3 regions of the Pseudoalteromonas sp. K222D genome follow, and region 1 is predicted to be linked to each of the others. Evidence: predicted binding sites of a transcription regulator. Region 1 holds the regulator's gene; each other region holds the start of a gene.
What was found. The regulator ArgR, encoded in region 1, controls arginine synthesis, uptake and breakdown. The targets are predictions, from matches to a motif close to ANTGAATANNTATTCANT.

Region 1 (3,286 bases):
CTTGCTTAGACTTTTTAGCTGAGTCTGAATATAAACAAGCACTTGTGAGCCTTGCCCGTATTGCAGTTGATCGCGATCACTAACTTTACTGCCTTTATGTGTAGCTAACCTGGGTGCAGGTTAGCTAAATTCCGAGCAATAAAAAGCCTGCAAACGCAGGCTTTTTTGTCACTTTATTTTGGCTATTACGCCATGAAATCAACACCTTCTTTGATGTCTTTTTTCAGTGTTTCAAGCATGTCATTTTTTGCTTTTGTTTCAAATGCGCTTAGTTCGCCGTAAGAAAGAATTTCTTCTACGCCGTTTTTACCTAAACGTACTGGGTGTGCAAAGTACTCCGCATCGCCATTTTCAACAGCAACGTACGCGTAATCTACAACGTCTTCACCTTGTAGGCCTTTAACTAAAGACATACAAAAACGAGCTGCTGCTGCACCCATTGATAAAGTAGCTGAACCGCCACCCGCTTTAGCATTTACAACTTCAGTACCCGCATTTTGGATACGTGGAGTAAGTGCTGCAACTTCTTCATCTGTAAAGCTCACGCCTTCAACTTGAGAAAGTAGAGGTAAAATAGTAGTACCTGAGTGGCCACCAATTACAGGAACTTTAACAGTTGCTACGTCTACGCCTTTAAGTTCAGCAACAAATGCTTCTGAACGAATAACGTCAAGCGTAGTAATACCGAATACGCGTTTAGCGTCGTAAGTACCAGCTTTTTTAAATACTTCAGCAACAATTGGTACAGTGCCGTTTACTGGGTTAGTAATAATACCTACTAACGCTTTAGGACAACTTGCAACTATGCCTTCTGCTAACGTTTTGATGATGCCAGCATTTACATTAAATAAATCTGCACGATCCATACCTGGCTTACGTGGCATGCCAGCAGGAATAAGTACGATATCAGCATCTTTAAGCGCTTCATTTAACGCATCAGCGCCAAAGCCAGCTACTTTAACCGCTGTAGGGATATGAGATAGATCAACCGCAACACCTGGAACTACTGGTGCAACATCATATAGTGATAATTCAGAACCAGCTGGTAAGCCTGTTTTTAATAATAAAGACAACGCTTGACCGATACCGCCTGCAGCACCTAATACAGCAACTTTCATTGGAATTCTCCGTGATTTGAGGTAGGAAATATTTATGGCTCTAAGATAAAGAAATTAGCGACTAAAAACAAATTTATCCTGCCTATTTTCGTAATATTTTAGACCATAGTTGTAAAAACATTTGGCCTGAATACAGTAAACTGGCAAGTTAAATAAACAACTGCTGCATAATTATTCGTTTTTGTGTAGAATTTGCGGCATGGATAATAAAAAGCAAATAAAAACTATGCAACCACAAGACAAACAGGAAGCGTTAGTAAAAGCATTTAAAGCGCTTTTAAAAGAAGAAAACTTTGGTTCTCAAGGCGATATAGTAGATTCGTTAAAAGAGCAAGGTTTTGACAATATAAGCCAAAGTAAAGTGTCGCGCATGCTTAGTAAGTTTGGCGCGGTACGAACGCGCAATGCCAAACAAGAAATGGTGTATTGCTTGCCAGCAGAAATGGGCGTACCCACAGCAAAAAGCCCGTTGCGCCAGCTTGTTATTGATATAATGCATAACGAAATGATGATTATTATCCGTACCAGTCCAGGCGCGGCTCAGCTTATTGCGCGTTTACTTGACTCATTAGGTAAAGCCGATGGCGTGTTAGGTACTATAGCTGGCGACGACACTATTTTTATTGCCCCAGCTAAAATATCTGAAATAGACTTAACCCTAGAGCGGGTACGTATTTTATTTGATACGGTTTAGTATTTAAAACATGCGTTATAACTGTTTTAAAAACCCAACTGACGGTGCAAAAAACGCAGACCCCATATCGGCTTGAGTAAAATCAAGCCAATGATCATAGCACTCCCCCTCACCTAAACGACTTTTTAATACCTGTTCAAATGCGGTTCCACTGGCCGAGCAAGTAATTGACAGCATTCCTTGCTCGTAAACATCGCCATAAGGCATGCCTTGATTAAGTAATATTGGCTGGCCTTGCTCATCTTTTAATTCACTGCGTTGTGCATGGCTGGTTTCAAGCGCTGGGGCTATAAGAGTGTTGTCTAAGCGAGTGCGACCTATTATTTGCTCTTGCTCATCTAGCGATAGATGCTGCCATACGCTTAGATCGTGCTTATAACGTTGCACATGAATATAACTGCCTTGATCCTCAAAGCTACCTGGTTTATTTATTAACGCCGTTGCCCGCTTTTGTCGGCCATGCGGCATTTTGCCACCATAAATAAAACCATTGAAATCGCGACCATCTAAAAATCTAAAATTACGAATTTGTTCCACCAGCTCTACGTCTGGTGCAAATAACTTTAAAATTTGCAGTGCAAATAAATGATTGACGTCTTCGCGGTCTGAACGTATTTGCACAAACAAATCACACGGCTGCACGCTCATTGCGTGTTCATTATGATTTATATTAGGAAAGCTTTGTAGTTCACTGGGGATATACTCTGGCAAAATATGCGGCCAATACTGTGCACCAATAGCCACCATACAAGAAAGCATAGATTCAGAAAACTGATCGCTAAACTCTTCCTCAATAGCGCTTACTTGCTTGAGCTTTGTACGTAATGACTCATCTTGGCCATCAAACACATTAAAAAATAAATGCAAACCGTGTAAGTTTGCTTCAGCACAAATCCCTGATTGCGCTTGTGCCATTGTTATTCCTTAGCTTATAAATAGATAAACACAGCGAATAACAAATTAATTTATGATTCGAAAAAATTCACCGTGTGGGGGTTTATTTTTATTATAACCTGCTCATTTTGAACAAATGACTGGCCATATTGCGCTGCAACTTCTATTTCTTGTTGTGCAATAACTACAGTGTAAACATAAGCCGAACCAATAAAACGACTGCTTAATATGGTGGCGCGTTCACTATGGCTATCTTTTTTATTGTCGCTCATTAGCTCTATTTGATGAGGACGCACATATATTTTTCCTATATTAGCCTGATGCTGGTGCGCAATAACCGACTCAACTAGGCCAAAAGCGGTTTTATATTCAGTTGCTGTTAACACTTCTGCGCTTAAGTATATGCCCTGACCCAGAAACTCTGCAACCTCCTTTGAGCTTGGTTTAGCAAAAAGCTGTTCTGGAGTGCCCTGCTGAGCTATTTTACCCTGGTGCATAATAGCCAGCGTGTCTGCAAATGCAAAAGCCTCTTCCTTTGAGTGGGTAACAAATACTGCCGACACTTGTTGAGTTTTAATTA
Region 2 (3,286 bases), on a different contig from region 1:
GCTTACGTGTAATTGGCCGTAAAGGCTACGAAATGCTAATCGATCGTAGTATTAAAAAAGCCCATTACTTTGCTAATTTAATTAAAGCAGATGAAGATTTTGAGCTGATTTCAGAGCCAGAGCTGTGCTTATTAACGTATCGTTATGTGCCTAAACAAATAAAGCAGGCAATTGCAGATGCTGATCCGCAAACACGGATTGATATTTTTGCCTCACTTAATCGCTTTACTGCAAGTATGCAAAAACGGCAACGTGAATCAGGACGATCATTTGTATCACGTACGCGTTTAACGCCTACTCAATACGATAATCAGCCCACAGTGGTATTTAGGGTAGTACTTGCTAACCCACTTACATCAGGCGTTATTTTAAAAGAAATTTTAGCAGAACAAAAAGAGTTGGCTAAAACAGATCCGGTATTTAAAAAGTACTTAAGCAAGTATATGTAATTAAAATATTAGCTTAAATAAAAAAGACGCTTAATAGCGTCTTTTTTAGTTTTACAATGGCAATTAAGAAAAGCTAAAGCAACTCGCTTTAATTATATTAGTGATAATTTGCTGTGAAGGCTTAATTTTTTCCATTGCTAAAAACTCATCAGGTTGGTGCGCTTGGTTTATAGAGCCGGGGCCCATTACTATGGTTTCACAACCAAGCTGTTGAATAAATGGCGCTTCAGTACAGTAGTTTACCGCCACCGCTTTTTGCCCCGCTATTTTTTCGGCTAGTTTAACCAAAGCGCTATTGGTGCTACCAGTAAATGCCGGGATTGGTTCGTGTAAATCAATTACGCTTACGGCATTTGGGTATTGCTGGTTTATTTCGTGAGTTGCATCAAGTACTAACATTTGCAGTTCTTGCACGCTTAAGCCCGGTAATGGGCGCATATCTATATGCATTTCGCAGCAACCACAAATTCGGTTGGCGTTGTCGCCACCATGAATATTACCAAAATTTAAGGTTGGATAGGGTATTTCAAAGTGTTCTATTGAATATTTATGCTTTAACTGTTCTTTTAAGATCAGTAGTTTTGTAATCACTTTGTACATTACTTCGATGGCGTTAACACCACGTTCGGGATCTGAGCTATGGCCTGAGCGTCCGACTACTCTAATTGCGGTACTCATATGCCCTTTATGTGTAAATACCGGAGTCATATCAGTGGGTTCGCCAATTATACAGCGATCCGGTTTTAAATTTGGATGTTTACAAATTTGCTGAGCACCGGCCATTGTTGTTTCTTCATCGGCGGTGGCTAAGATCAAAATAGGCTGAGTTTGCTGTTTTTCATCAAGTTCACTAATAGCTTGCAGTACAAAAGCAAAAAAGCCTTTCATATCAATACTACCTAAGCCATATAGTTTGTTGTTGTGCTCGGTCAATTTAAATGGATTATGATTCCAGCGGCTATCGTCAAATGGCACTGTATCGGTATGGCCAGCGAGCATTAATCCACCATCGCCTTTACCGCGTTTAGCTAATAAATTATAGCGACCTTTGCCGCCTTCTAATTCAATTATTTCACAGCTAAAACCTAAGCTTTCACACCATTGTGCCAGTAATTCAATAACATTTTTATTACTCATACACAGGCTATCTTCAATGGCACTAATAGAAGGTGCTGCAATTAATTGTTGGTACATAGAAATAAATGAAGGCAAAGACATAAAAAATCCAAAATAAGTAATCAATTTAATTGCATAACAATATAAAAGTATTTATGATGAATATCAATTCACTTTTTAAGCATAAATATTTTAAAAGTAGCGCCATGAAAATAATACGACGATAATCAACATTCATTAATAAATTAAAGTCTTAATTAGCCTCAGAGCTAGTTTAAGCGAACAACATGGATAAGTAGTAATAATTTTAAATAACGAGTAAACAATGAATGTAGTGATTATTGGCGCAAGCGGTTATAGCGGCGCAGAACTAGCAAGTTTAGTTGCTAAGCACCCTAAACTAATTTTAACTGGCTGTTATGTATCTCAAGGTAGCTTAGATAAAAATAAACTGCTGAGTGATTTATACCCCGAACACTTAGGGCTACTCGATCAGCCTTTACTACCTCTTAGTGAATCTGCTTTTAGCGATATTGAAAACAGTGCCGATTACGTGTGCTTATGTACCGATCATAAAGTAAGCGTAGATTTAGCGCCGCGTTTTTTAGCCATGGGTAAAAAGGTATTTGATTTATCTGGTGGGTATCGCCTTGCGAGCAATGACGACTACGTTACTTATTATGGCTTTGAGCATCAACATCCAGAGTTATTAGATCAAGCTGCTTATGGTTTGGCTGAGTGGAATAGCGATGCTATTGCCGCGGCGCAATTAGTAGCTGTAGCTGGTTGTTACCCTACGGCTGCGCTTAATGCGCTTAAGCCTTTGCAGCAGGCCGACTTATTAACTGAGCAAACAATTATAATTAATGCGGTATCGGGTGTAACCGGCGCAGGGCGTAAAGCTAGCATTGGTACTCATTTTTGCGAAGTATCGCTTGCCCCTTATGGTTTATTTAATCATCGTCATGGCCCTGAAATAGAGCAACACCTTGGTCACGATGTTTTATTTACACCGCATTTAGGTAACTTCCCACGTGGTATTTTAGAAACTATTTATGTGCAATTAAAACCTAATGTCACCATTGAGCAAGTAACACAAGCGTACCAAGTACTTGCCGATGAGCCGTTAATTCGTTTGCTGGGCGATAAAATCCCCTCAATTAAAGGCGTAGCTAAACAGCCATATGTAGATATTGGCTGGCAGCAACAAGGCACACAGTTAATTGTTATAGCTGCCATTGATAATTTATTAAAAGGTGCTGCAGGGCAAGCTTTGCAGTGTATTAATTTATCAATGGGATTGGCGCATACCACAGGCTTAAAAGGATCGTTTTAAATGAGTAAAAAAACCTGGGTAATTAAACTTGGTGGCGCTGTACTTAATACCGAAAACGCGGCTAAAGCATTATTTTCAGTACTTAATGAGCAGCACAACGCGCAGTTTGTCATTGTGCATGGCGGAGGCGCGCTTGTAGACACTTGGCTTAAAGACGCTGGTTTTGCTAGCGCAAAGCATCAAGGTTTACGTATTAGCCCTAAAGAGCAAATGCCTTACATAGTTGGCGCGCTTGCAGGTTGTGCTAATAAACAATTAATGAGTGCGGCAATTAATGCTGGCCATAAACCAGTTGGTTTAAGTTTGTACGAAGCCGGTGTTACTGCTACGCAAAAGCTAAAAGCATTATGTTTAGTGGGTAAATGCACCAGTAACGATGATTCGA
Region 3 (3,286 bases), on a different contig from region 1:
AAGGCGTCATGAGCGCAGCTTTCCACGATGTGTGAAAAAGAAACCATCTAAATATCCCTATAAAAAAAAGCCAGTCAGTGTTAACTGACTGGCATTACTCATTTTAGAGCCGTTTTTTTAATAAATTAGAAGAATTAACAGTTAGTTTCTTCTGCATTTACACCTTCTTTTACTTCTTCACATGCATCTTCAACTTTGTTTTGCACGTCAGTTACTGCTTCGTCAATACGTTCACCAGCATCTTCTGCGTGGTTATCTTCACAGCCCATAATAAATAAACTTGCGAATAGGCCAATTAGTGCTGCTCTTAAAGTTGTCGAATTCATAATGTAATTCCTTGTAAATTTTGATTTAAATGATTTTTAATTAGTTTAAAACTTTAGTTTGTTACCTAGGGCTTTTTGCCACGTAGGGCACCCGATACTAAAGATATAACTAAAAGTATTAAAAATATAAAAAATATAATTTTTGCAATACCCGCTGCGGCGCCTGCTATACCACCAAAACCTAACACTGCAGCAATTAAAGCAATTACTAAAAAAGTGATTGTCCAGCGTAACATTGTATTCTCCTTGGTTTATCAAATTTGCTCAATGGATATGATGCGAGTTACGTGCCATTGTTTTTTTGCTTTTAAATCAATGGTTTGATTTTGTTTGTGTTATTTCAGCGTGCACTCAATGGTAAGTTTTACGCTTTGCTATGTAATTTATTCATACTGATACAAGTGATTATGGATGTTAGTTTTTTATAAGAGAAGTTAGCGCATATTGATTTTTAGAATTGAGTTTAAGAGCTATTAAATTGCAGTTCGAGACTTGCGAGCATAGCGGGCTTAATAACAGCGGCTATTTAAATGGTTGAATAATTAACAAATATATTTGGTAAGACCAATTGCCAGTGGTGAAATTACTTTATGCTAATAGAACTGTTAACGCTTTACTTTAAGTGCATTATTAACGGTTTTTAGGTCGCCTATATAACTTTTATTTATATTCACTATTTTTATTATCTATGTAATAGCGCGTATCTAGTCCTTTTTGTAGTGTTAAGTTAATTAATAGCATGTTAGTTTTGTTTAAATTGGTTTTACCAATTTACAGGCTATAGACAAAACACTGTTTTTTGTTATTATTCGGTGAATAATTATTTACGTAAAATGATTTTTTATTTTGATTTCGGTATAAGTTTTATAGGAGAGGAAAATGGATATCGCTGCTTTACTTACAACAGCAAGCAACTTAATGCTAACCGGTATGGTGGGGGTGTTTGTGTTTCTGTCATTATTAATTACCTGCGTTACGGTTATGTCTAAGCTGGTATCTCGCTTTGCAGAGCCTGAGCTTGCAATGCCTGCCAGAACACCGTCTTTTAAATCACAAGGTGTGCCTAATGAGCACATCGCCGCAATTAGTGCTGCCATTGCTCAGTACAAAACAAACAATAATTAAAGGAGCACTTAAATGGCTAAATTAAAATTAACAGAACTGGTACTACGTGATGCGCATCAATCATTGTTAGCAACTCGTATGCGCCTTGACGATATGCTACCGATTGCAAAAAAGCTTGATGATGCAGGTTATTGGTCTATTGAGTCGTGGGGTGGAGCTACGTTTGATTCGTGTATTCGTTATTTAGGTGAAGATCCTTGGGAGCGTATTCGCGCACTAAAAAAAGCGATGCCAAATACTAAACAGCAAATGCTATTACGCGGTCAAAATTTATTAGGTTACCGCCATTATGCTGACGATGTAGTAGAAAAATTTGTAGAGCGTGCCCATAAAAATGGCGTTGATGTATTTCGTATATTTGATGCAATGAACGATGTACGTAATCTTGAAACGGCAATTAAAGCGGCTATAAAAGTAGGCGCACATGCCCAAGGGACTATTTCTTATACAGTAAGCCCTGTTCATACGCTTGATATGTGGTTAACGCTAGCTAAGCAGTTGGAAGATTTAGGCTGTCATTCAATTTGTATTAAAGATATGGCGGGTTTATTAAAGCCGTACGATGCTGAAAAACTAATTAAAGCACTAAAAGAAACTGTATCTATTCCAATTGCAATGCAGTGCCACGCCACAACAGGTTTAAGTACTGCGACTTATCAAAAAGCGATTGATGCAGGCATTGATATGCTTGATACCGCAATTTCATCTATGAGTATGACTTACGGACACACCGCAACTGAAACTATTGTATCGATAGTTGAAGGGACTGAGCGTGATACTGAGCTTGATTTAAATCACCTAGAAGAAATTGCTGCTTACTTTAGAGATGTACGTAAAAAATACGCGGCATTTGAAGGTAGCTTAAAAGGGGTTGATGGCCGTATTTTACTCGCGCAAGTACCTGGTGGCATGTTAACTAACATGGAAAACCAGCTTAAAGAGCAAGGCGCAGCAGATAAGCTTAATGAAGTTTTACTTGAGATCCCACGTGTACGTGAAGATCTTGGCTTTTTACCGCTTGTTACACCAACGTCGCAAATTGTAGGCACTCAAGCGGTACTTAATGTACTAACGGGTGAGCGCTATAAAACAATTACTAAAGAAACAGCTGGCGTATTAAAAGGTGAATATGGCCTAACACCAGCACCTATGAATAAAGAGCTACAAGAGCGTGTGCTTGATGGAGCAGAGGTAATTACTTGTCGTCCTGCAGATAATATTGCACCTGAGCTTGCAACGCTTGAGGCTGAATTATTAAAAGAAGTACAAGAGCAAGGTTTAACTCTTGCTGATGAGCAAATTGATGACGTACTAACGTATGCATTATTCCCACAGGTTGGTTTGAAGTTTATTAAAAACCGTAACAACCCAGATGCATTTGAGCCAGTTCCTTGTGTTGAAGATAAAAGTAATAAAGCTCCCTCTAAATCAGCTTCAAATAACAACAGCGTTAAAGCTGAGCAATACAGCGTAAAAGTAGACGGTAAGGTTTACGACGTTGTTGTAGCTCAAGGCGGCGAGCTTAAAGAAGTTACATTAAAAGACTCAGAACATATTCCTCAGTCTGCTTCGGTTGCATCAGGCGAAACACTTAACGCCCCTTTAGCCGGTAATATTTTTAAGATAAAGGTAAAAGCAGGGCAAGTTGTGAATGAAGGTGATGTAGTGATTATTATGGAAGCCATGAAAATGGAAACTGAAATACGCGCTACGCACACCGGAACAATTGCTGAAGTGTTAGTTGGTGAAGGCGATGCTGTAACTACCGGCGACGCTATGATTGCATTAGCTTAGGAGTAAATAGAGGATGGATGGTATTTTAAACCTCTGGCATG

Region 2: a site for ArgR is predicted at 1,723-1,740, ahead of argC (N-acetyl-gamma-glutamyl-phosphate reductase). Genes of this name have one in related genera too.
Region 3: a site for ArgR is predicted at 1,138-1,155, ahead of J5X91_RS10305 (OadG family transporter subunit). Genes of this name have one in related genera too.

What each region holds. Positions count from the first base shown of each region.
Region 1 is NZ_JAGGDL010000006.1:4,777-8,062, forward strand. Features, by position in the region: gene ispB (octaprenyl diphosphate synthase) at 1-83, shown strand, start outside; gene mdh (malate dehydrogenase) at 186-1,118, opposite strand; gene argR (transcriptional regulator ArgR) at 1,345-1,812, shown strand; gene J5X91_RS04950 (Dyp-type peroxidase) at 1,828-2,727, opposite strand; gene J5X91_RS04955 (ABC transporter ATP-binding protein) at 2,778-3,286, opposite strand, start outside.
Region 2 is NZ_JAGGDL010000009.1:34,124-37,409, forward strand. Features, by position in the region: gene panP (pyridoxal-dependent aspartate 1-decarboxylase PanP) at 1-449, shown strand, start outside; gene argE (acetylornithine deacetylase) at 513-1,667, opposite strand; gene argC (N-acetyl-gamma-glutamyl-phosphate reductase) at 1,891-2,901, shown strand; gene argB (acetylglutamate kinase) at 2,902-3,286, shown strand, end outside.
Region 3 is NZ_JAGGDL010000017.1:79,524-82,809, reverse strand. Features, by position in the region: gene J5X91_RS10315 (hypothetical protein) at 135-326, opposite strand; gene J5X91_RS10310 (DUF1328 family protein) at 392-562, opposite strand; gene J5X91_RS10305 (OadG family transporter subunit) at 1,206-1,451, shown strand; gene oadA (sodium-extruding oxaloacetate decarboxylase subunit alpha) at 1,464-3,245, shown strand; gene J5X91_RS10295 (sodium ion-translocating decarboxylase subunit beta) at 3,259-3,286, shown strand, end outside.